DNA from 2 places in the Yersinia hibernica genome. Region 2 is predicted to be linked to the other one. Evidence: predicted binding sites of a transcription regulator. Region 2 holds the regulator's gene; the other holds the start of a gene.

Region 1 (10,481 bases), 1.3 Mb from region 2:
ATGGAGTCGATGTCGTTGCTGAATATTTGGAGGCGCAGAATATCAATAACTATATGGTTGATATTGGTGGCGAAGTCCGGACGCGCGGCAACAACGGGGAGAATCAACCTTGGCGTATTGCTATCGAAAAGCCGCTGGCTGGGGTAGAACAAAGCGCACAAGAGATTATCGAACCCGGTCGGATGGCTATCGCCACTTCTGGTGACTACCGCAATTACTTTGAACAGAATGGCGTGCGCTATTCGCACACCATTGACCCCGCGACCGGCCGGCCCATAAATCATCGTTTAGTCTCAATCACGGTTTTAGACCCCAGCTGTATGACGGCCGACGGGCTCTCGACGGGGTTAGGGGTGCTGGGCCCTGAGAGAGGGATGGCATTGGCTAATTTACTGGGCATCCCGGTGTTTATGATAGTGAAAACCGATGAAGGCTTTGAGGAGCGCTCTTCTGAGTCATTCAAGCCGTATCTGCAAAAGCGGCCCTGATAGGAGAGAATTATGTTGACGGTTTTTATCGCGTCCTTCGTGTTTTTTCTGTTGGTCATCGCCGGGATGTCGCTGGGTTATATTGTAAAACGTAAAGCCATACAGGGCAGTTGCGGGGGGATTGGGGCGTTGGGGATGGAAAAAGTATGTGATTGCCCCGAACCTTGTGATGCGCGAAAGAAACGATTGGCTAAAGAGGCCGCGCGTCAAAAGGAACGGGATCAGTATCGTATTCTGTAGCCCGCATCTTAAAAGTTCAAAATAGCAATGACACCCCCCAGTTAATAACAAGTTGATTGGGGGGGGTATATATTTTTTAATTAATTATTTTCACTGATTATCTTTTTAAACAAAATGGGAGAATCAACCATAACCCCATCAGCGCCTAATTTTTTTGCTTTCTTATAATCTTCAGGAGTATTAATTCCAAAGAAAATAATATGTGCATTGGTATTTTTACGGAAACAATCAACGGCTTCTTTATCCCAACTTAATACCGCATTAGAGCGCCCTTCCCCTAGCGTATACTTTTCCACAACCTCAACTTTGCGATGTAATTCTAGGCCATACCAGCGCTCTTTATCATCCGTCGGCAATTCGCACTTATGGTCCATCGTGATATTGGCTAATTGAGTTCGGGTCGTGCCGCAGATTTAGTGGTAATGGTTAATTGTCAGATACCATCCGATGATCTTATCGTGCATTTCTTCTGATTTTGAGAAGCAGATAGTCTTGCGGGCTAACCGTTTGAGATGGGTTCGCAAGTTCAGATTATGTCGCTCTATCCTCTGGGTGTATTTCTTGCTGATAACATGACTGGTTGAGGACAATAAAGTGCGGTATACCGGCCAGGCATCGGTCATGTAGAAGGCAATGCTAAACTGGCTCAGCAAAACCAGAAGACGCTTTAATGTCAAAGCATTTCGCGGGCCAAATACATGGGCGATAACGCGCTTTCGGATGCGGTCATAGGCATAAAACAGCCAGCGTTGATTGCCTTTACAGCGGACATATGACCACTGCTCATCGGCTTCACAGCAGATAACCACCTCTGCGCTAGGCTCTACGTTTTGCGCTACCTGGTGCGGCGTAAGTTTTTTAGATGACGCAGAACGGTATTGAGGCTTATCCGTAGAACCCGTGCTGTATCGCGGCATCCGGAGCCGTTCATCGCCATATCAACGATGGCCTGATGGGTTTCGGGTTTAGCTCCGTTGTAGCGATAGCTGAGCTGGAAGGTCTTCAGGCATTGGTTACAGCGATAGAGCTGCGCCCCTGAGCCGGAGTGGCCGTTTCGGATAACCCCATGAGTTTCAGAACAGCGAGGACAAACCACATCAATCTTTGCCATCAATCATCCAAAGGGTAAAGAGTACACCAACACTAAGTTTGCGTCACGACCTGAGTTCGAGTCACATTACGGCTTTCAAAACGTTGTATTTTATGGGCTGAATCGCTGGTTTGGTTTACCTTATCCAGTGCATTCAAATAATTATCATCAGTTGAGTAAACTCGGGTTCGGCTTAGTCGGTTTTTTTCACCTCGGGTGGTCGCATTCAGTGTTTTTTGCAGTGCTTGCGCGAGTGTGGCGGGGGCCGCATCCGGCGATTTAATATCAAGGTAAAACGTTGTTGTTGGGAATGTTTTTAACACTTCATCAAGCGTAGGAATACCAACCTGTGTTTTTGGGGCAGGATGAATATCATGTTGTTGATTATAAGCAAAACTGGCATTCGCTCGGGCGAGTTGCTCGGCGGTATAAGCAGAAACTTTGCCCGACATATCGGTCAATTCTTTGAGGTCGGAAGGGCGATACAGCACCAGTTTATTATCTTTTGATAACTGTAGTGTTATCCAAATGGCATTCGCGCCATTTGCCAAGGCCTTTTTGATGGCGGGGAGGGTATTTTCAGCCGCGTCGGCAGTGCCACCACGGTGAGCAATAATTTGTGGTGCGGGGTGAGGAGTACTTGAATTGACTGAATTAGCATTTGTTAAAAAAGTAGCAGAGAGTAATAAAGTGGCCATTATATAATTTCGCATAATATTTAGTTTCCATCCATTGACTGATAATGAATTTTTCAGGGCGATGTTAATTATATCGCCAATATTCTTCGGTTTTGTCTAATTTAATAGTTTTTTATTAAAAATAAATGACAAAAAGGATAAAAAGACTCATAACAGAATTCAATTCTGCTATTACCTGAATTTGTTGGTCGTGACGCAAACTTAGTGTTGGTGTACTCTTTACCCTTTGGATGATTGATGGCAAAGATTGATGTGGTTTGTCCTCGCTGTTCTGAAACTCATGGGGTTATCCGAAACGGCCACTCCGGCTCAGGGGCGCAGCTCTATCGCTGTAACCAATGCCTGAAGACCTTCCAGCTCAGCTATCGCTACAACGGAGCTAAACCCGAAACCCATCAGGCCATCGTTGATATGGCGATGAACGGCTCCGGATGCCGCGATACAGCACGGGTTCTACGGATAAGCCTCAATACCGTTCTGCGTCATCTAAAAAACTTACGCCGCACCAGGTAGCGCAAAACGTAGAGCCTAGCGCAGAGGTGGTTATCTGCTGTGAAGCCGATGAGCAGTGGTCATATGTCCGCTGTAAAGGCAATCAACGCTGGCTGTTTTATGCCTATGACCGCATCCGAAAGCGCGTTATCGCCCATGTATTTGGCCCGCGAAATGCTTTGACATTAAAGCGTCTTCTGGTTTTGCTGAGCCAGTTTAGCATTGCCTTCTACATGACCGATGCCTGGCCGGTATACCGCACTTTATTGTCCTCAACCAGTCATGTTATCAGCAAGAAATACACCCAGAGGATAGAGCGACATAATCTGAACTTGCGAACCCATCTCAAACGGTTAGCCCGCAAGACTATCTGCTTCTCAAAATCAGAAGAAATGCACGATAAGATCATCGGATGGTATCTGACAATTAACCATTACCACTAAATCTGCGGCACGACCAATTTGTTAGCATATTGATTAGGATGATTATGACTGAAACTGTCGCGATTGAATTTCTTATGTTATTGAGATGAATATCTGATACTAAAATCATATGCAGGGGTAAGGTGGATTGATCATCTATGTCACCAGAAAATTCTGTAAGAATGTTAAAAAACATTAGTTAAGCAAGTAAAAGTTGTATTAGTGTTATGCATGATTTTATTGGGGGGGGCCCCCTAAGTGCTAGGGCTTAAGAAGGAATGTCGTGTGTCGAAATGGCGAGTGGGTGTGATTTTTGGTGGTAAATCGGCCGAACATGAAGTGTCATTGCAGTCGGCAAAGAATATAGTAGAGGCAATTGATAAAGAAAAATTCGATGTGGTGCTGCTCGGTATTGATAAACAGGGGCAATGGCATGTTAATGATGCATCCAATTATTTACTCAATGCCGAGAACCCGGCATTAATTTCCCTGAATCACTCAAACAGAAATGTGGCATTGATTCCAGGTCAGAATCATCAGCAACTTATTGCCGCGGATAATGCTGCGGCTTTGGCTCAATTGGATGTCATCTTCCCGATAGTACACGGGACATTAGGGGAGGATGGTTCCTTGCAGGGCCTGCTGCGCATGGCGAATATTCCGTTTGTCGGCTCTGGTGTCGTGGGTTCTGCGGTCAGTATGGATAAAGACATCACCAAGCGGTTACTGCGCGATGCCGGGCTGAATGTCGCCCCATTTATCACACTGACACGGGCGAATAAAGAGCAATACCGTTTTGAGCAGGTTACGGAAATACTCGGTTTACCTCTCTTTATTAAGCCCGCTAATCAAGGCTCCTCAGTTGGGGTGAGTAAGGTTCATCATGCGGACGAATATGAACAGGCGGTGGCATTAGCATTTGATTTTGACCACAAAGTTTTGGTGGAATCAGCTATTGTTGGGCGCGAGATAGAATGCGCGGTGATGGGGAATGACCATCCGCAAGCCAGTTTGTGTGGCGAGGTCGTCGTCAGTGACGAGTTTTATTCCTATGATACCAAATACATCAGTGAAACCGGTGCTCAGGTCATTATTCCTGCGCAAATCGACGCGGCCGTCAGCGACAATATTCGTGCCGTCGCATTAGCGGCATTTCGAACCCTCGAATGCTGCGGTATGGCGCGGGTTGATGTCTTTTTAACCCCGGATAACACAGTGATTATCAATGAGATAAATACTCTACCTGGGTTTACTAATATCAGCATGTACCCCAAGTTGTGGCGTGCCACTGGGATTGGTTCGACGGAACTTATCACTACACTGATTGAATTAGCTTTAGAGCGCCATCAGCAAGATAAATCATTGAAAAGCTCCATTCTGCAGTAATTCCCACTCCGGCTATGTCATGAAAAAGAGCGGCGATATGTCGCTCTTTGATTGAGATTTTACTATCACACAATCAATTTGACAAATTGTCAGTAATTGACAATAATTCAAAAATGAAGCTAACAGAAGATCAACTCCTATTGCGGGAGAGCAAAAAAATCGTTGAGGCACTGGGCAAAACATTTGCACCCTTGGTGGAATTTGTCTTGCACGACCTCACTCAACCAGAACACGCCATTGCGGCGATATCAAACAACTTATCCGGCCGTGAAGTCGGAGAACCGGCGACTGAATTGGGGCTGAGCCGTATTGCTGACCCCGATTTTCCGGAGGTCATTCTTAATTATCCGAACCAATTTCCAGATGGCCGCCCAGCCAAAAGTACCTCAATTGGCCTGAAAAATAGCCACGGGGAGTTCATCGGCGCACTGTGCCTGAATATGGACATCTCGCTATTTGCCGCGGTCAGTGCCAGTTTGTCGCAACTGACACAAACCACCGCCGCAGATGTTCAGGAGTCGCTGGCATCACCGCGTCTTGAAATGCTGCGCACGCAACTGGAGCAATTTGCCGCCGCCCACAATACCACCCCGCGCGCGCTGAACCCGGCACAGCGGCGCGAGATTGTCCGCCAATTGGCGCAAGCAGGTTTGATGGATTTGAAAAATGCTCAGACCGTGGTTGCCAATAATCTGGGCGTCGCCCGCTCGACCGTTTATACCTATCTCCCCACTGAAGGAAGCTAAAAATGGCCCCATTAGCAATCAGTTATGACGATATTATTCAAGCACATCAGCGGATTGCGGGTTTTGCGCTGAACACGCCGGTGTTGACCTCATCCACCGCTAACGAGCTGACCGGGGCGCAGTTATTTTTTAAATGCGAAAATTTCCAACATATGGGCGCATTTAAATTTCGGGGAGCCTATAACGCATTAGTGAAGTTATCGCCGGAACAGCAAGCTAAAGGGGTTATTGCTTTTTCGTCGGGAAATCATGCACAAGCGATTGCTTTGTCCGCCCGTAAATTAGGTATTCGCGCCATTATCGTCATGCCGCAAGATGCGCCTGCGGCTAAAATTGCCGCCACCCGGGGTTATGGCGGTGAAGTAGTGCTGTATGACCGCTATCTTGAAGACCGCGAGGCCATTAGCCATAAATTGGCGCAAGATCAGGGGCTAACGTTAATTCCGCCTTATGACCACCCGGATGTTATGGCCGGGCAGGGCACGGCGGCTAAAGAATTATTTGAAGAAGTCGGGGCGCTGGATGTGTTGCTGGTGCCATTAGGCGGCGGGGGATTGTTGTCCGGTTGTGCCACTGCCGCCAAGGCGCTCTACCCAAATTGCCAGGTTATTGGGGGGGAGCCCGCCGCCGGTAATGATGGGCAGCAGAGTTTTCGCAGCGGTAAAATTGTTAAAATTGCGACCCCAGTGACCATTGCCGATGGCGCGCAAACCTCGGCGTTAGGGCACTACACTTTCCCTGTGATTCAGGAGCGAGTTGATAATATTCTGACCGCGACGGATGACCAACTGATCGCGGCGATGCAGTTTTTCACCAGCCGAATGAAAATCGTGGTGGAACCCACCGGTTGCTTAGGGGCGGCGGTGGCGTTTGGCGATCAACTGGATCTGCGCGGCAAGCGGGTCGGCGTGATTATTTCGGGCGGTAATGTCGATTTAGCGCGGCTAGCACAGTTTATTGATAAGTCGTGAAAATGACCGAGCTTGTTTTAATAAATTCAACCTCGGGCCAGCCCCCTGCCGGACATTACAGCCATGCAGTCTGTGCGGGCGGCATGGTCTATCTTTCCGGCCAACTGCCGGTAACGGCGCAGGGCGTTGCTTTATCACGGCAACCTTTTGATTTTCAGGTCAGACAGGTTTTTGCCAATATTGAGGGCATCTTAGCGGACTGCCATTGCAATCTAACCAGCTTGGTTCAGGTGCGTGTTTATCTGTGTGATATTGCACTCTGGCCACAGTTTAATGTGCTGTATGCTGAGTGGTTGGGGCCACACAAACCGGCGCGTTGTGTTGTACCGGTCCCCACGTTACACCACGATTTAGCCTTAGAAATTGAAGCCGTGGCGATGCTGCCTGCTTAGCATTTTGCCATCACACAATGTATTTGCCATCACACAATGTATCTGGTCAGGGCCTAGGATAATCTTGAATTTTCCCCATTTAACTGTATTCTTATACAGTGGTTTGGTTGGGGGATAAACATGCGAAAAATTATTCACGTCGATATGGATTGCTTCTTTGCGGCTGTCGAAATGCGTGACGACCCTAGCTTGCGTGATATTCCTATTGCGATTGGTGGCAGCCGGGACCGGCGTGGCGTGATAAGCACCGCCAATTACCCGGCCCGGCGTTATGGTGTCCGTAGCGCGATGCCCACCGCCATGGCACTTAAACTGTGTCCACAGCTAAAAGTGATCCCGGGGCGAATGGCGGCTTATAAAGAAGCCTCGCTGCATATCCGCGAAATTTTTGCGCGCTATACACCATTAATTGAGCCGCTATCACTGGATGAAGCTTATCTGGATGTATCGGATTGCCAAGCATGCAGCGGTTCCGCCACCTTAATTGCCCAAGAAATCCGCCAATCCATTGCAACTGAACTGAATTTAACCGCCTCTGCGGGCATTGCCCCTATCAAGTTTTTAGCCAAAATAGCCTCTGATTTAAATAAACCCAATGGCCAATATGTCATCACCCCGGAACAAGTGTTGCCCTTCTTGCGTGATTTACCGCTGAGCAAAATCCCCGGCGTGGGCAAAGTGACCGCCAGCAAACTGCAAGAGTTAGGATTGATAACCTGTAGTGATATTCAAAACTATCCACAGGCTGAATTATTAAAGCGCTTTGGTAAGTTTGGCCATGTGCTGTGGGAGCGCAGCCACGGTATTGATGAGCGCGAAGTTTCGCCCGAGAGGTTGCGTAAATCTGTCGGGGTGGAGCGAACACTGGCCGAGGATATTCATGATTGGGATAGTTGTGAGTCATTGATTGAGTCACTTTATATTGAGCTGGAAACCCGGCTACGCAAAGTGCGGCCAGACCTGCATATTGCTCGGCAGGGGGTGAAATTGAAATTCCATGATTTTCAGCAAACCACACAAGAGCATGTTTGGCCCGAGCTAAATAAAGTGGATTTATTGCAAGTCGCGCGCGCCGCATGGGATGAGCGCCGTGCCGGGCGGGGGGTGCGCTTGGTGGGGCTGCATGTTACTTTGCTTGACCCGCAACTCGAGCGACAATTGCTGCTGAGCTGGGAATAGCGCCCAAGGAGATAAAAAATGGCGGGCCAGTCAGACCCACCATTATCATGCAAAAGTCACTAAACTTGCTTATGCGCGCTCAGGAATGGCTTTCAGCAGTGCGGTCAGCAATTGCCAATATTGGCCCACACTTTCGATATGCACCTGTTCATCCGGTGAATGTGGCCCGGTCATGGTTGGCCCAATCGACACCATATCCATTTCTGGGTAAGGTTTTTTGAACAAACCACATTCCAGACCAGCATGGATAACCATGATGTTTGGCGTTTTGTTAAACAGTTTTTGGTAGGTTTCCCGCACGAGAGCCATCACCGGTGAGCTTGGGTCAGGTTGCCAGCCGGGGTAGCCGCCTTTGGGGGTGGTTTCAGCGCCAGCCAACTGACCAATTGCCGTCAGCATGCTCACCACGTAATCTTTGCCGCTGTCTATCAGGGAACGAATCAGGCAAATGATTTCTGCCTCATTCTCATTCATGGTAACCACACCGACATTCAGTGAGGTTTCAACCACACCTTTTACGGCATCACTCATACGAATGACACCGTTTGGTGTGGCATTCAATAAAGCGACCAGGCGCTGTTGCGTCTCTTTTGTCAGCGCTTTGGCATCCGTGGATACCGGCTCCAGCAATACTGTCAGATTTTTTTCGACGGCAGCCAGCTCGTTTTTCAACGTCGCCAGATATTCTTGGCTCAGGTTTTTCAGCTGATCGACTTTATCTGCGGCGATCGCCAAGGTCACCGAACCCTCGCGGGGGATGGCGTTGCGCAGTGTGCCGCCATTCAAATCCAATATCCGTAAATCTAAATCTTTGGCCTGTTCAAACAAGAAACGGGCCAGCAGTTTATTGGCATTCCCTAGCCCTAAATGGATATCAGCCCCTGAGTGGCCGCCTTTTAAACCTTTAAGGGTCAGCTTCAAGGTCTGGTAACCGGCGGGAACCGCTTCTCGTTTTAGTGCTAAAGTTGTTATGAAATCAATGCCACCGGCACAACCCATATAGATTTCACCCTCCTGCTCGGAGTCGGTATTAATCAAAATATCGGCTTTTAACCAGTTAGGTTGCAGACCAAACGCACCGTCCATGCCAGCTTCTTCGGTCATCGTGAGCAGGACTTCCAGCGGGCCGTGCTCGACACGCTCATCAGACAGCACCGCCAAGGCGGAGGCCATACCAATGCCGTTATCTGCACCTAATGTGGTGCCACGCGCTTTAACCCATTCACCATCGATATAAGGTTGAATCGGGTCTTTGGTAAAGTCATGTACCGTATCATTATTCTTCTGCGGAACCATATCGAGATGGGCTTGCAGTGCCACGGGCTTACGGTTTTCCATCCCCTTGGTCGCGGGTTTTCGCAGCAGGATATTACCGACCTGGTCGCGCTCGGCATGCAGGCCTTTTTCCTTGGCCCACGCCATAATATGTTGTGCCAGTGCTTCTTCATGGTAAGACGGATGAGGGATTGAGCAGATTTTGGCGAAAATATCCCACAACGGCTGAGGCGAAAGTTGAGACAGTTCAGACACTGTAAGTCTCCTGTAACAGCATTCTCGTATCGGCAACCTCACCGCGGCGAGGTCAGAGATGCTATTGGGTTGATGACTAAAGATTTTAAGGATGATGACAAACCGCCATCAAGATGGCGAGATAGTTTGAGAATATCACTTTCAGTGGCATTGCGCGCGTATCGCCGCATAATTACTGCCACAGATCTGATTAATTAGCCGGATAATTGCTGGTTTTTATGCGGCTGGCTCTCTATAATCTCGCGCAACCTTTTTTCCCCTTCTGAACCATGGCAAGCCACTTCTATACTGGCTGGGATTACACTTTATGAGCGAAAAATACGTCGTTACCTGGGATATGTTGCAAATTCACGCCCGCAAATTGGCACAGCGTTTACTGCCTGCCGACCAATGGAAAGGCATCATTGCGGTTAGCCGTGGTGGGTTAGTTCCGGCGGGTATTCTGGCGCGTGAGCTGGGTATTCGTTATGTCGACACCGTTTGCATCGCCAGCTATAACCATGATAACCAAGGTGAGCTTAAAGTCCTGAAACGTGCTGAGGGTGATGGTGAAGGGTTTATCGTGATTGATGATTTGGTTGATACTGGCGGCACGGCGAAAGCTATCCGCGCAATGTATCCAAAGGCACATTTTGTTACTGTCTTTGCTAAACCCGCTGGCCGCCCATTGGTTGATGACTATGTGGTTGATATTCCACAAGGTACTTGGATTGAACAGCCATGGGATATGGCGGTAACTTTTGTGGCACCGCTGAGCGGCAAGTAATTTAGCCCGCTATATATGCCCGGTGTCTACCGGGCGTTTCATTTTCCTCGCAGTATGAGTACACTTGTCCCCATCTGACCA
Region 2 (10,481 bases):
TGGCTGGACTCATTAAATAGCCTTAAACGCAGAGGTTTGATGGTCAGTTTTGGTAATGCCTCTGGCCCAGTGACTGGTGTTGATCTTGCCATACTGAATCAAAAAGGCTCATTGTATGTGACCCGGGCTTCCCTCAACGCCTATGTGACTAACCGGCAAGAGTTGGCAAATGCCAGCCAAGAGCTGTTTTCATTGATTATCAGTGGAGCCATTAAGGTGGATGTGGCGCAAGCTCAACAGTTCCCGCTGAGTGATGCGCGCCGCGCCCATGAAGTATTAGAAAGCCGCCAGACAACCGGCTCTAGTCTGTTAATTCCTTAATTCTCGGCACTATTAATGGATAGCTAAATATCGCTATCCATTATTTAAATTTTAATTTATTAAAAAAGTTATTTCCTATTATTTTAAGACCACAGTTTAATATATCCCAATTGCCCTCATGCCACTAAATATATATCCTCATTCGGTAATTTAAACACGACAAAATCCATTAACTATAATGAGGTCTAAATAATGAGTAACGCTGAAAACAATAGAGATATAGATGAATTGCTAAGAAATATCTATTGCGACAATAAAATCAATAACTTAGAGTTTCAGTTATTGCGGGACTTTGCTGATGAGAAATTTGATTATCTTTTAGATAATTATGGAAAAAATAATAATTTATCAGCATTCCAAAAATCTATGGATGTTGCTGTTCAATTAATGCAACAGAGTTTTTTTGATATCAAAGCAAAATGTAAAAATGAAGAAGAGAAGCAATTGGCAAAAGAAGCTTTTGATGCACAAATAGCTTATATCATTGCTAATTATGACCGATTCTTTTCTAATCTTTAATATCTATCACCTGACTTAATATTCTGCTTGTCAAGTCAGCGCCTAAAGTAATAACCAGGGCTTCTAATGCTAAGAAGCCCTGGTTACACCGCTTTCTTTGAGACACTTGTAGGGGTACAGCAGGGTATTTTCTGTCAGAGTGATGTTCACTTAAGTGAACGTGCCGTTTATACGGCTATTTTCACCTCTGACAGGGATGAAAACGTGATACCAAATCGTATCTGTCAGCATCCTAACAAGCCCATTTAGGAAAAAATACGTTTTCCTGGTAATTTGCTCCACTAAACTTTCAGCCTGTGATCACTCCCGCAAGAAAACAAAATAATCAGTAACGTCTTACAACCGGTTTTTGCATTGAACGCCAGATCCAGACAATGACCACCGCCAATATCAACCATGGCAACAACTTAATCATCATCACAAATAAGCCACCTAGCATCATAAAAGCAGCGGCAACCATTAAAGCGGCGAATATGCCCAACAGAGAAACACCGGTCACCATCAGCATAATAAAAAAGCCGATCACAAAGAGGATTTCGAACATGGCTGGCTCCTTAATAATTATTTATATCTCACCATCACATCATTAAATACAATGATATCGATAAAGTGTTTATTAAGCTTATTACAAGAAACGTGCCAATTTAGAGAGTATAGGTAACAGATTGAATTTACTGATTATCAATAAAATAAGCCTGCCAATGAAATCAGCAGGCATGGTCAATTTCGCTAACTTATCGTCACTTTAGTGACTAACTGTGTTGTGGGCGAGTCACCAATGCCAGCGCCTTTTCTACCACGGAAACATCAGCTCCAGGCTTATGCGCATTTTCACTCAAATAACGGCGCCACTGGCGCGCACCGGGGATCCCTTGGAAAATACCAAGGATATGCCGGGTTATATGGCCCAAATAAGCGCCACGCGACAGCTCCTGTTCAATATAAGGATAAAGCGCTTCTATAGCTTTAACACTGTCGACCACTGGTGCATTTGGATCAAACAGTTCGCGGTCCACTTGCGTTAAAATACTGGGGTTTTGATAGGCTTCACGCCCCATCATCACACCATCGAGATGCTTAAGATGTTCTTTAGCCTCAGCCAAGGTTTTGACACCGCCATTAATAGCGATAGTCAGTGCCGGAAAATCACGTTTAAGCTGATAAACCCGCTCATAATCCAGAGGAGGAACTTCGCGATTTTCTTTCGGGCTTAATCCTGAAAGCCAGGCTTTACGGGCATGGATGGTGAAAATATCACATTCACCACGTTCTGCGACAGTCTGCACGAATTCACACAAGAACTCGTAGCTATCTAATTCGTCAATCCCAATACGGGTTTTCACCGTGACGGGAATAGAAACCACATCACGCATGGCTTTAATACAATCAGCAACCAGATCTGCCTCAGCCATTAGACAAGCGCCAAAACGCCCATTTTGTACCCGATCAGAAGGGCAACCGACATTCAGATTAATTTCATTGTATCCACGAAGCTCCGCCAATTTAGCGCAATGTGCTAGCGCTTGTGGATCACTGCCCCCGAGCTGTAACGCGACGGGATGATCTTGCTCGCTATAAGCCAGATAGTCTGCTTTGCCATGGATGATCGCACCCGTAGTGACCATTTCGGTATAGAGCAATGCCTGCTTAGTTAACAAACGATGAAAATAGCGGCAATGGCGGTCTGTCCAATCGAGCATCGGCGCGATGGAAAAACGTTGTAGGGGGTAATTGCCTTTAAACTCGCTTGTACCAACGATCAAGCCTGAATCAGTGGATATGTTATTTTCGTGCATTCTGGGTCATTTTGTCGTATTTTTTCTTTATCAGCACCCCATACAGCCCCCTAATACGTGGGGTGCTGAGATAGGACAAGGGAAAAGCATGGTCTACTATAGCATAGAAAAACGCCTTCGCGCCGATGGCACTGGCGCGCTATAGTCCAGAGCAATCTCATTAGATTCTTATTGCGCTAGTTTTTGGAAAACATCTCCAAGAACTAATCTCGCACCAGCATTAGACAAGTGACTTCCATTATTATATAGCCCCCCATCTTTATTAATAATTAAACAACGGTTATCACTACATAAACTATCAACCGGTTTTATAATAATCAGATTAGGGTTTGGTGTGAGATAGTTATCGAGTGTTTCACCTAAGGAGAGTGCGGCATAATAACCTTTGGTTCTTTTATCATAGACTTTATTAATATGGGCGCTCGTCAGGTTCAGCAATCTAAAATACTCTATTTTAACATCGGTACTAATGCTAGGTATTGGGTATATCACAACCACCCGATGCCCTAAAGAAAGTAGTCTATTAATGTTCTCAGCAAGAGATTCCCATACTAACTTTTCACCAATAATAGGCATGCCGCTCGCTTTTTCCTCACCCTCTTGCACCAATTTAACATCTTTAAATTGAGCATAATTCGCGGCAATTAGAAATGTTTTTTTATTAGTGAAATCATTAATCACCTGCCAACGTTGACGATTAATTTCAGGGCACTCAGGGGCAGTACCAAACCATAATTTTTCAGAGACAAATGAACATTGCTCATATGTTAAGGATATAATACCATGACCTTTTTCCGCTAATTCACTCTGTAACGCATATTCGAATGATGCGGCATAACTATCACCCAGCACAACCCAGCTTTCATCACCAAACCTACATGCTTCTAGAGGGCTTCTATTTGCGCAGTCAATTGTTTTTTCATCAGATAGATAATTCTTACCTTCAGAGTTCCCCTTTAGACGCCTAAATTCAGGGACTTTAAAATCCTCATACATTTTTTTAGCTAAAGGCGACATGAAAGTTTCGGTCTGATCAGATGAACTATTTTTAGCTAATATGAAAACTGAAAACACAATTAAAATAATCGGCGATACAGTAATAACGACCAATTTCCAGCGAGATAACTGTTTTGTCCTAAAGGGTTTTTCAATCAAATAGAACGATAACACAGAAATAACCATTGACAGTAAAATCAACAAGATGGATGTAAAAGTATTGATTTCACCTATTTTAATTCTATAAAAAACAAATAATGGCTGATGCCAAAGATAGATAGAATAAGATATCGCCCCAATGAAAATCATTGGTTTAAGTGATAAAAAATTAGATGCTACACCCTTCTCACGAGAGAACAATATTATTAAACAAGTCCCTAGAACAGGTATTAATGTAATAACAGATGGATGTAGCATACTATCATCAACAAACAAAATGGATAAAATAATTAAAACAAACCCTACGACTGGTAATGTTTTATAATGAATTTTGCTAATGTTAAGTTTGTTTTCTAAAGTAATAATAGCAACAATACTTCCCGCCATCAGCTCCCACATTCTACTCGGTAACATATAGAACGCGAAGTTGGGTTGGCGATAGGCTAAAATGTTAGATAACACCAATGAAAGCAAAAAAAGTGAAAATATTATAGTCAGTTTTTTATCTTTAAATCTCTTACATAACCAAAGACATAAAAAAGGGAAAATCAGATAAAATTGCCACTCAACAGACAAACTCCAAGTATGCAGCAATGGTTTATATTCACTGGAATCTGATACATAAGTATCTTCACCAAAAAAGTATAAATTAGACACGAAAAACAAAGATGCCAATAGGGTTTTTACATAAATAACAAGGCTATCAGGTAATAAAAAATAAAAAGCCAAAACAGAAGAAACTAATAAAACAGCAATCATCGCTGGTAATATTCTTTTTATTCGTCTAATAAAAAAACTTTTAAAGAAAAAACACCAGCATTCATCTGCGTAAAAATTATTGTCGTTATCAAGTATCCCGATAATACAAAAAATATATCTACGCCAAGAAAACCACCCTTGAATACCTCATAGCCAAAAAGAGAAAATTTAACGTGATATAAAAGCACGGATATCACTGCAACAGCCCTTAAGCCATCTAACTCTGCCCTGTATTTGGTGATATCAGAAGACATTTTCATCTCTGTAAAAAATTAGTTTATTTATTTTCCCATAGCAAAAGTAATTTTGCAATATACGAACAATGGTACATGGTAAAATACCATTACTTTGAGTCAGTAATGCATACTTATCTTTATTTGCGAGGGCTTTAAAACTGCTAAAAAGTTTTACTTTAAATTCACTTAACCCCAAAATTGACACCAGCGTTTTAATCACAGAATCTATCAATAAAGGGATATTGAGCAACAGGTTAATATGATAAAATCTGTTCCATTCAAACGCTGCGGGATGAAACCATGAACTCAACCAACCAGGAAAAGCTGCTTGCTCAGGCTGAGAGCCTGTGCCAACAACGTAACGTCCGGCTGACACCGCAACGTCTTGAAGTATTACGCCTCATGGCGCAACAGCCCGGCGCAATCAGCGCTTATGATTTGTTAGACTTGCTCCGTGTTTCCGAGCCGCAAGCTAAACCGCCAACGGTCTACCGCGCATTAGATTTTTTGCTCGAACAAGGGTTTATTCACCGAGTAGAGTCAGCTAACAGCTATGTGTTGTGCCATCATTTTGAAGAGCCAACTCATACCTCCGCACTCTTTATCTGCGATCGCTGCAAGATTGTGACTGAACGCCCGACTGTAGGTATTGAAGAAGCACTGGCACAGTTAGCAAAACAGTCTGGTTTTACATTGCGCCATAGCGTGGTGGAAGCCCATGGCTTATGCACTAAATGTGGGGAGGTTGAAGCATGTGAAAGCCACGATCATTGTGATCATGACCATTCTATTGTGATGAAAAAAAAATAAATATCTGGCGATAAAGGTCAGCCCGTTATCAATATAGTAATAATACAGTAATAGGTTGAATTAGAATATGCGTTAAATAACACTGCCATGATAATAAATAGAAGGTACCACAGGACACGTCCTTGTGTCTTATCGATATTAGATTAGGACTAAATAGAATACTTTCCATTATTAACATCACTATGTAATAACGTATATTCTATGAAATGAAAGACCCAATATAATTTATATCGACATCAATTAAATTCCTTTTTAAGGCTGTTACCAGCGGTATTTGCTGTGGTCTTCCCAAGCTTTAACTTCTTTCTCGGCTTGCTCTTTCTGATAGCCGTATTTCTCTTGGATCTTACCTACTAGTTGGTCGCGCTTACCTTCAATAACGGTTAGGTCATCGTCAGTCAGTTTGCCCCATTTCTCTTTAATTTTACCTTTGAACTGCTTCCAGTTACCGTCAGCTTGATCTTTATTCATAATAACTCCGCTATCTTGGAATAAGTTAATTCGGTACGATAAACATTCTTTATAAAACTAATATTTTCTTAAATTAGTCACTCACAGTCTTAATTTAAATTAAGCATGATTATTTTATTTACCGTATAAATAACTATAGCAGAGGATATTAATAACTGAAGGAAAACCAATGTTACTGGTCGCAATGATGACCATAAGTGAATAACGAAACCATATTATATTCAGTTAAAACAGTAGGTAATAACGTATTATCGGATTGTTCTCAATATAAAGTGAATTAACAGAACAGAAGGTTATATGAACAATATACCCTCTAAATAAAGAGGGTATACATCAACAACTAGAATCAGATCCAGTCGCCATTGCGGATGACACCAACAGCCAGTCCTTCAATGGTGAAACTTTGTTCACGCAGATCGACAATAATCGGCTGGAACTCGCTATTTTCAGGAAGAAGCTGCACGATATTACCTTGTTTTTTCAAGCGTTTTACTGTGACTTCATCATCAATTCGCGCGACAACCACTTGTCCGTTACGCACATCTTGCGTTTTATGCACCGCCAGTAGGTCACCATCCAGAATACCGATATCTCTCATCGACATCCCATTAACCCGCAGTAGGAAATCTGCGCTTGGCTTAAACATGGAAGGGTCGACTTTGTAGTGCCCTTCAATATGTTGCTGTGCCAGCAAGGGTTCACCTGCTGCAACCCGGCCAATCAACGGTAGGCCATCTTCTTCTTCCATCAGTAAACGAATACCGCGGGAAGCGCCAGAAACAATCTCAATAACACCCTTGCGGGCCAATGCTTTTAAATGCTCTTCAGCGGCGTTAGGAGAGCGGAATCCCAGACGCTGCGCAATTTCGGCACGGGTCGGCGGCATGCCAGTTTGCGATAGGTGATCGCGCACCAGGTCATAAACCTCTTGCTGTCTGGTCGTAAGTGCTTTCATTTCGCCCCCTGTTTGTTTATACAGTCTTGCTGTGAGTATATACAGGTAAACCTGTATTGGGAACCAAAGAGTGAATAAAAACAGGGATTAATCACAGCTTATTTTTATTGTGTTGCTCACCGTGCCCAAAGCCACGATATTTCAGCCACACAACTAGCCCACATGTTGCCAGAGCACCGTTATCCAGATAAAAAGCGCCAGCAGGATAGCGAGAAACACAGCGGCAGACCCCATATCTTTGGCACGGCCTGAAAGTTCATGGAATTCACTGCCGATGCGATCAACTACTGCTTCAATGGCACTATTGATGACTTCAATAATGATCACTAACGCGACACTGCCAATCAATAAAATGCGCGCTAAAGCATCTACATCTAGCCAGAAGGCCAGTATGATAGCGACGATGGCAGCTACTGATTCTTGGCGAAATGCGGCTTCGTTTTTCCAGGCAGCACTGAGGCCTTTCATCGAATAACCGGCCGCTTTATAGATTCGGGTAAGCCCTGTTGATTGATTCGCCATGTTTTATTGCCTTTATCTTAAGTTAATGATGAGCTTTGCCGCTTTCTGTTATCTTATCACCACAGATCTCAAAACCAGTTTCTGGTATCCTTGCGACGAATTGCTAACAAGAGGCTTCATGTCGTTATGTCAGGTTGGCGTAAAATATATTATAAGTTACTGAATTTACCACTTAAACTGTTGGTAAAAAGCAAGGTTATTCCGGCAGATCCTGTGACTGAGTTAGGGTTAGACCCTTCTCGTCCTATTCTGTACGTTTTGCCTTACAATTCTAAGGCTGATTTGCTGACTTTGCGAGCGCAGTGTCAGGCGCAGGATCTGCCCGACCCATTGATTCCATTGGAAATCGATGCCGTGCAACTGCCGAGTCATGTGTTTATCGATAATGGCCCTCGAGTCTTTCGTTATTACGCACCTAAGCAAGAGTCGGTCAAGCTGTTCCACGATTATCTAGATCTGCACCGCAATAATCCGGAGCTGGACATTCAAATGTTGCCGGTTTCCGTGATGTTTGGTCGTTCGCCAGGGCGTGAAGGCCATGGTACGCCGCATCTGCGTGTGCTGAATGGTGTGCAGAAATTCTTTGCCGTATTGTGGCTGGGCCGCGATAGCTTTGTGCGTTTCTCGACCACGGTTTCATTGCGTCGGATGGCCAGTGAGCATGGCACCGATAAAACGATAGCCCATAAGCTGGCGCGCGTGGCGCGGATGCACTTCTCCCGTCAACGTCTGGCCGCTGTCGGCCCGAGCTTGCCAGATCGCCAAGACCTCTTCAAAAAGCTGTTGGCTTCCAAGGCGATTGAAAAAGCCGTGGCGGATGAAGCACGTACCAAGAAAATCTCCCATGAAAAAGCGCAGCAAAATGCGATTACGCTAATGGAAGAGATCGCCGCAGACTTCTCTTATGAAGCCGTGCGTCTGTCTGACAGGGTATTGAGCTGGACGTGGAACCGTTTGTATCAGGGTATTAATGTCCATAATGCAGAGCGCGTACGGCAGTTAGCGCAAGATGGCCATGAGATAGTCTATGTGCCTTGCCATCGCAGCCATATGGATTACCTGCTGCTCTCTTACGTGCTTTATCATCAAGGGCTTGTACCGCCACATATTGCTGCCGGTATTAACCTTAACTTCTGGCCTGCCGGCCCGATTTTCCGCCGTTTAGGGGCTTTCTTTATCCGCCGTACCTTTAAAGGCAACAAACTCTACTCAACCGTGTTCCGCGAATATCTGGGCGAATTATTCACCCGCGGCTATTCCGTCGAGTATTTTGTTGAAGGTGGGCGCTCACGAACCGGCCGCCTGCTAGAACCGAAAACCGGCACGCTGTCGATGACGATTCAAGCCATGTTACGTGGCGGTTCGCGGCCCATCACGCTGGTGCCAATTTATATTGGCTACGAGCATGTGATGGAAGTGGGTACTTACGCCAAAGAGCTGCGAGGAGCCACCAAAGAGAAAGAAAACCTGTTGCAGATGTTGCGTGGCCTGCGCAAGTTGCGCAATCTGGGTCAGGGCTATGTCAACTTTGGTGAGCCAATCCCGCTGACCACTTATCTGAACACCAATGTACCGCAATGGCGGGATGCGATTGATCCCATTGAAGCACAGCGCCCGAGCTGGCTGACACCGGTGGTAAATGATTTGGCCGGTAAGATTATGGTCAGAATTAACAATGCTGCGGCAGCAAATGCCATGAACCTGTGTTCGACCGCGTTGTTAGCTTCACGTCAGCGTTCACTAACCCGTGAGCAATTGTTGGAGCAACTTGAGTGCTACCTGCAACTGATGCGCAATGCGCCTTATGCGAAAGATGTCACTGTGCCGGATAAAACACCGGAAGAGCTGCTTAATCACGCCTTAAATATGAATAAGTTTGAGGTGGAGAAAGACAATATTGGTGACATTATCATCTTGCCACGGGAACAAGCCGTGCTGATGACTTACTATCGCAATAATATCCAGCACTTGCTGATGTTACCGTCACTGATAGCCAGTATGGTGATGTACCACCGTCGCATTACCCGCGCGGAATTATTGCGCCAAATCAGTATGATTTATCCAATGTTGAAAGCTGAACTGTTCCTGCATTACAGCAAAGAGCAGTTGCCACAAACCTTGGATACATTGATAGATGAACTGGCTCGCCAGCAGCTGATTTGCGATAAAGGGGATGAATTGGTGCTGAACCCAGCCCGCATTCGCCCTCTGCAATTACTGGCCGCTGGTGTGCGTGAAACCTTGCAACGCTACGCAATTACACTGTCATTACTCAGTGCTAACCCAAGTATCAACCGTGGTGCATTGGAAAAAGAAAGCCGGATTATGGCGCAGCGTTTGTCTGTACTGCATGGGATTAATGCCCCAGAATTCTTCGATAAAGCCGTGTTCTCGACACTGGTCGGCACCTTGCGCGAAGAAGGCTACATCAGCGACAGCGGTGATGCCATTCAGGAACATACACTGGAAGTTTACAATATGCTGAGTGCGTTGATGACGCCGGAAGTGAAGCTGACAATCGAAAGCGTCAGTATGCCGGCGGAAACCAACAATCAGTTACCCGCCCCTGAGGCCGAGGATGAATCGGAAGATTAATCCTGTAAGAGAAAAATGAAGAACAGAATGGCCAGATTTATCATCTGGCCATTTTTTTATATGTAACTCACCAAAATGCCGAGAAACAGCACCAGCCCCACATAATTATTATTCAGGAAGGCACGGAAGCAAGGATCGCGTTCACGCTGGGCAATCATCTTCTGTTGATGAACAAACAGCGCACCTGCCAGCAAAACTGACCCATAAAATGCGCCACCCAAATTCATCAACCAGCCAATAGTGACCATTAAAATCAACGTGGCCAATTGCAGCAACCCGATGATTAATTTGTCGCGCTGACCAAATAAAATGGCTGTGGATTTAACACCAATTTTCAGGTCA

What was found. Region 2 encodes LexA, which represses DNA repair genes until DNA is damaged. Its sites were predicted from a motif close to TNCTGTATGTACATACAGNA; they were not measured.
Region 1: dinB (DNA polymerase IV) is a predicted target of LexA. The motif match lies at 7,007-7,026, and genes of this name have one in related genera.

The regions. Positions count from the first base shown of each region.
Region 1 is NZ_CP032487.1:2,982,818-2,993,298, reverse strand. It holds gene D5F51_RS14150 (FAD:protein FMN transferase) at 1-488, shown strand, start outside; gene nqrM ((Na+)-NQR maturation NqrM) at 501-728, shown strand; partial or broken gene D5F51_RS14140 (alpha-hydroxy-acid oxidizing protein) at 809-1,132, opposite strand; one part of gene D5F51_RS14135 (IS1 family transposase) at 1,142-1,581, opposite strand; one part of gene D5F51_RS14135 (IS1 family transposase) at 1,581-1,839, opposite strand; partial or broken gene D5F51_RS14130 (glycerophosphodiester phosphodiesterase family protein) at 1,875-2,531, opposite strand; one part of gene D5F51_RS14125 (IS1 family transposase) at 2,754-3,012, shown strand; one part of gene D5F51_RS14125 (IS1 family transposase) at 3,012-3,451, shown strand; gene ddlA (D-alanine--D-alanine ligase) at 3,716-4,816, shown strand; gene D5F51_RS14115 (helix-turn-helix transcriptional regulator) at 4,930-5,562, shown strand; gene D5F51_RS14110 (threo-3-hydroxy-L-aspartate ammonia-lyase) at 5,565-6,533, shown strand; gene D5F51_RS14105 (RidA family protein) at 6,536-6,925, shown strand; gene dinB (DNA polymerase IV) at 7,046-8,104, shown strand; gene pepD (beta-Ala-His dipeptidase) at 8,174-9,634, opposite strand; gene gpt (xanthine phosphoribosyltransferase) at 9,942-10,400, shown strand.
Region 2 is NZ_CP032487.1:4,313,993-4,324,473, forward strand. It holds gene D5F51_RS20235 (quinone oxidoreductase) at 1-321, shown strand, start outside; gene D5F51_RS20240 (hypothetical protein) at 514-840, shown strand; gene pspG (envelope stress response protein PspG) at 1,166-1,384, opposite strand; gene dusA (tRNA dihydrouridine(20/20a) synthase DusA) at 1,593-2,636, opposite strand; gene D5F51_RS20255 (acyltransferase family protein) at 2,805-4,550, opposite strand; gene D5F51_RS22845 (acyltransferase family protein) at 4,568-4,804, opposite strand; gene zur (zinc uptake transcriptional repressor Zur) at 5,087-5,596, shown strand; gene D5F51_RS20265 (CsbD family protein) at 5,858-6,067, opposite strand; gene lexA (transcriptional repressor LexA) at 6,414-7,022, opposite strand; gene D5F51_RS20275 (diacylglycerol kinase) at 7,176-7,544, opposite strand; gene plsB (glycerol-3-phosphate 1-O-acyltransferase PlsB) at 7,671-10,139, shown strand; gene ubiA (4-hydroxybenzoate octaprenyltransferase) at 10,196-10,481, opposite strand, start outside.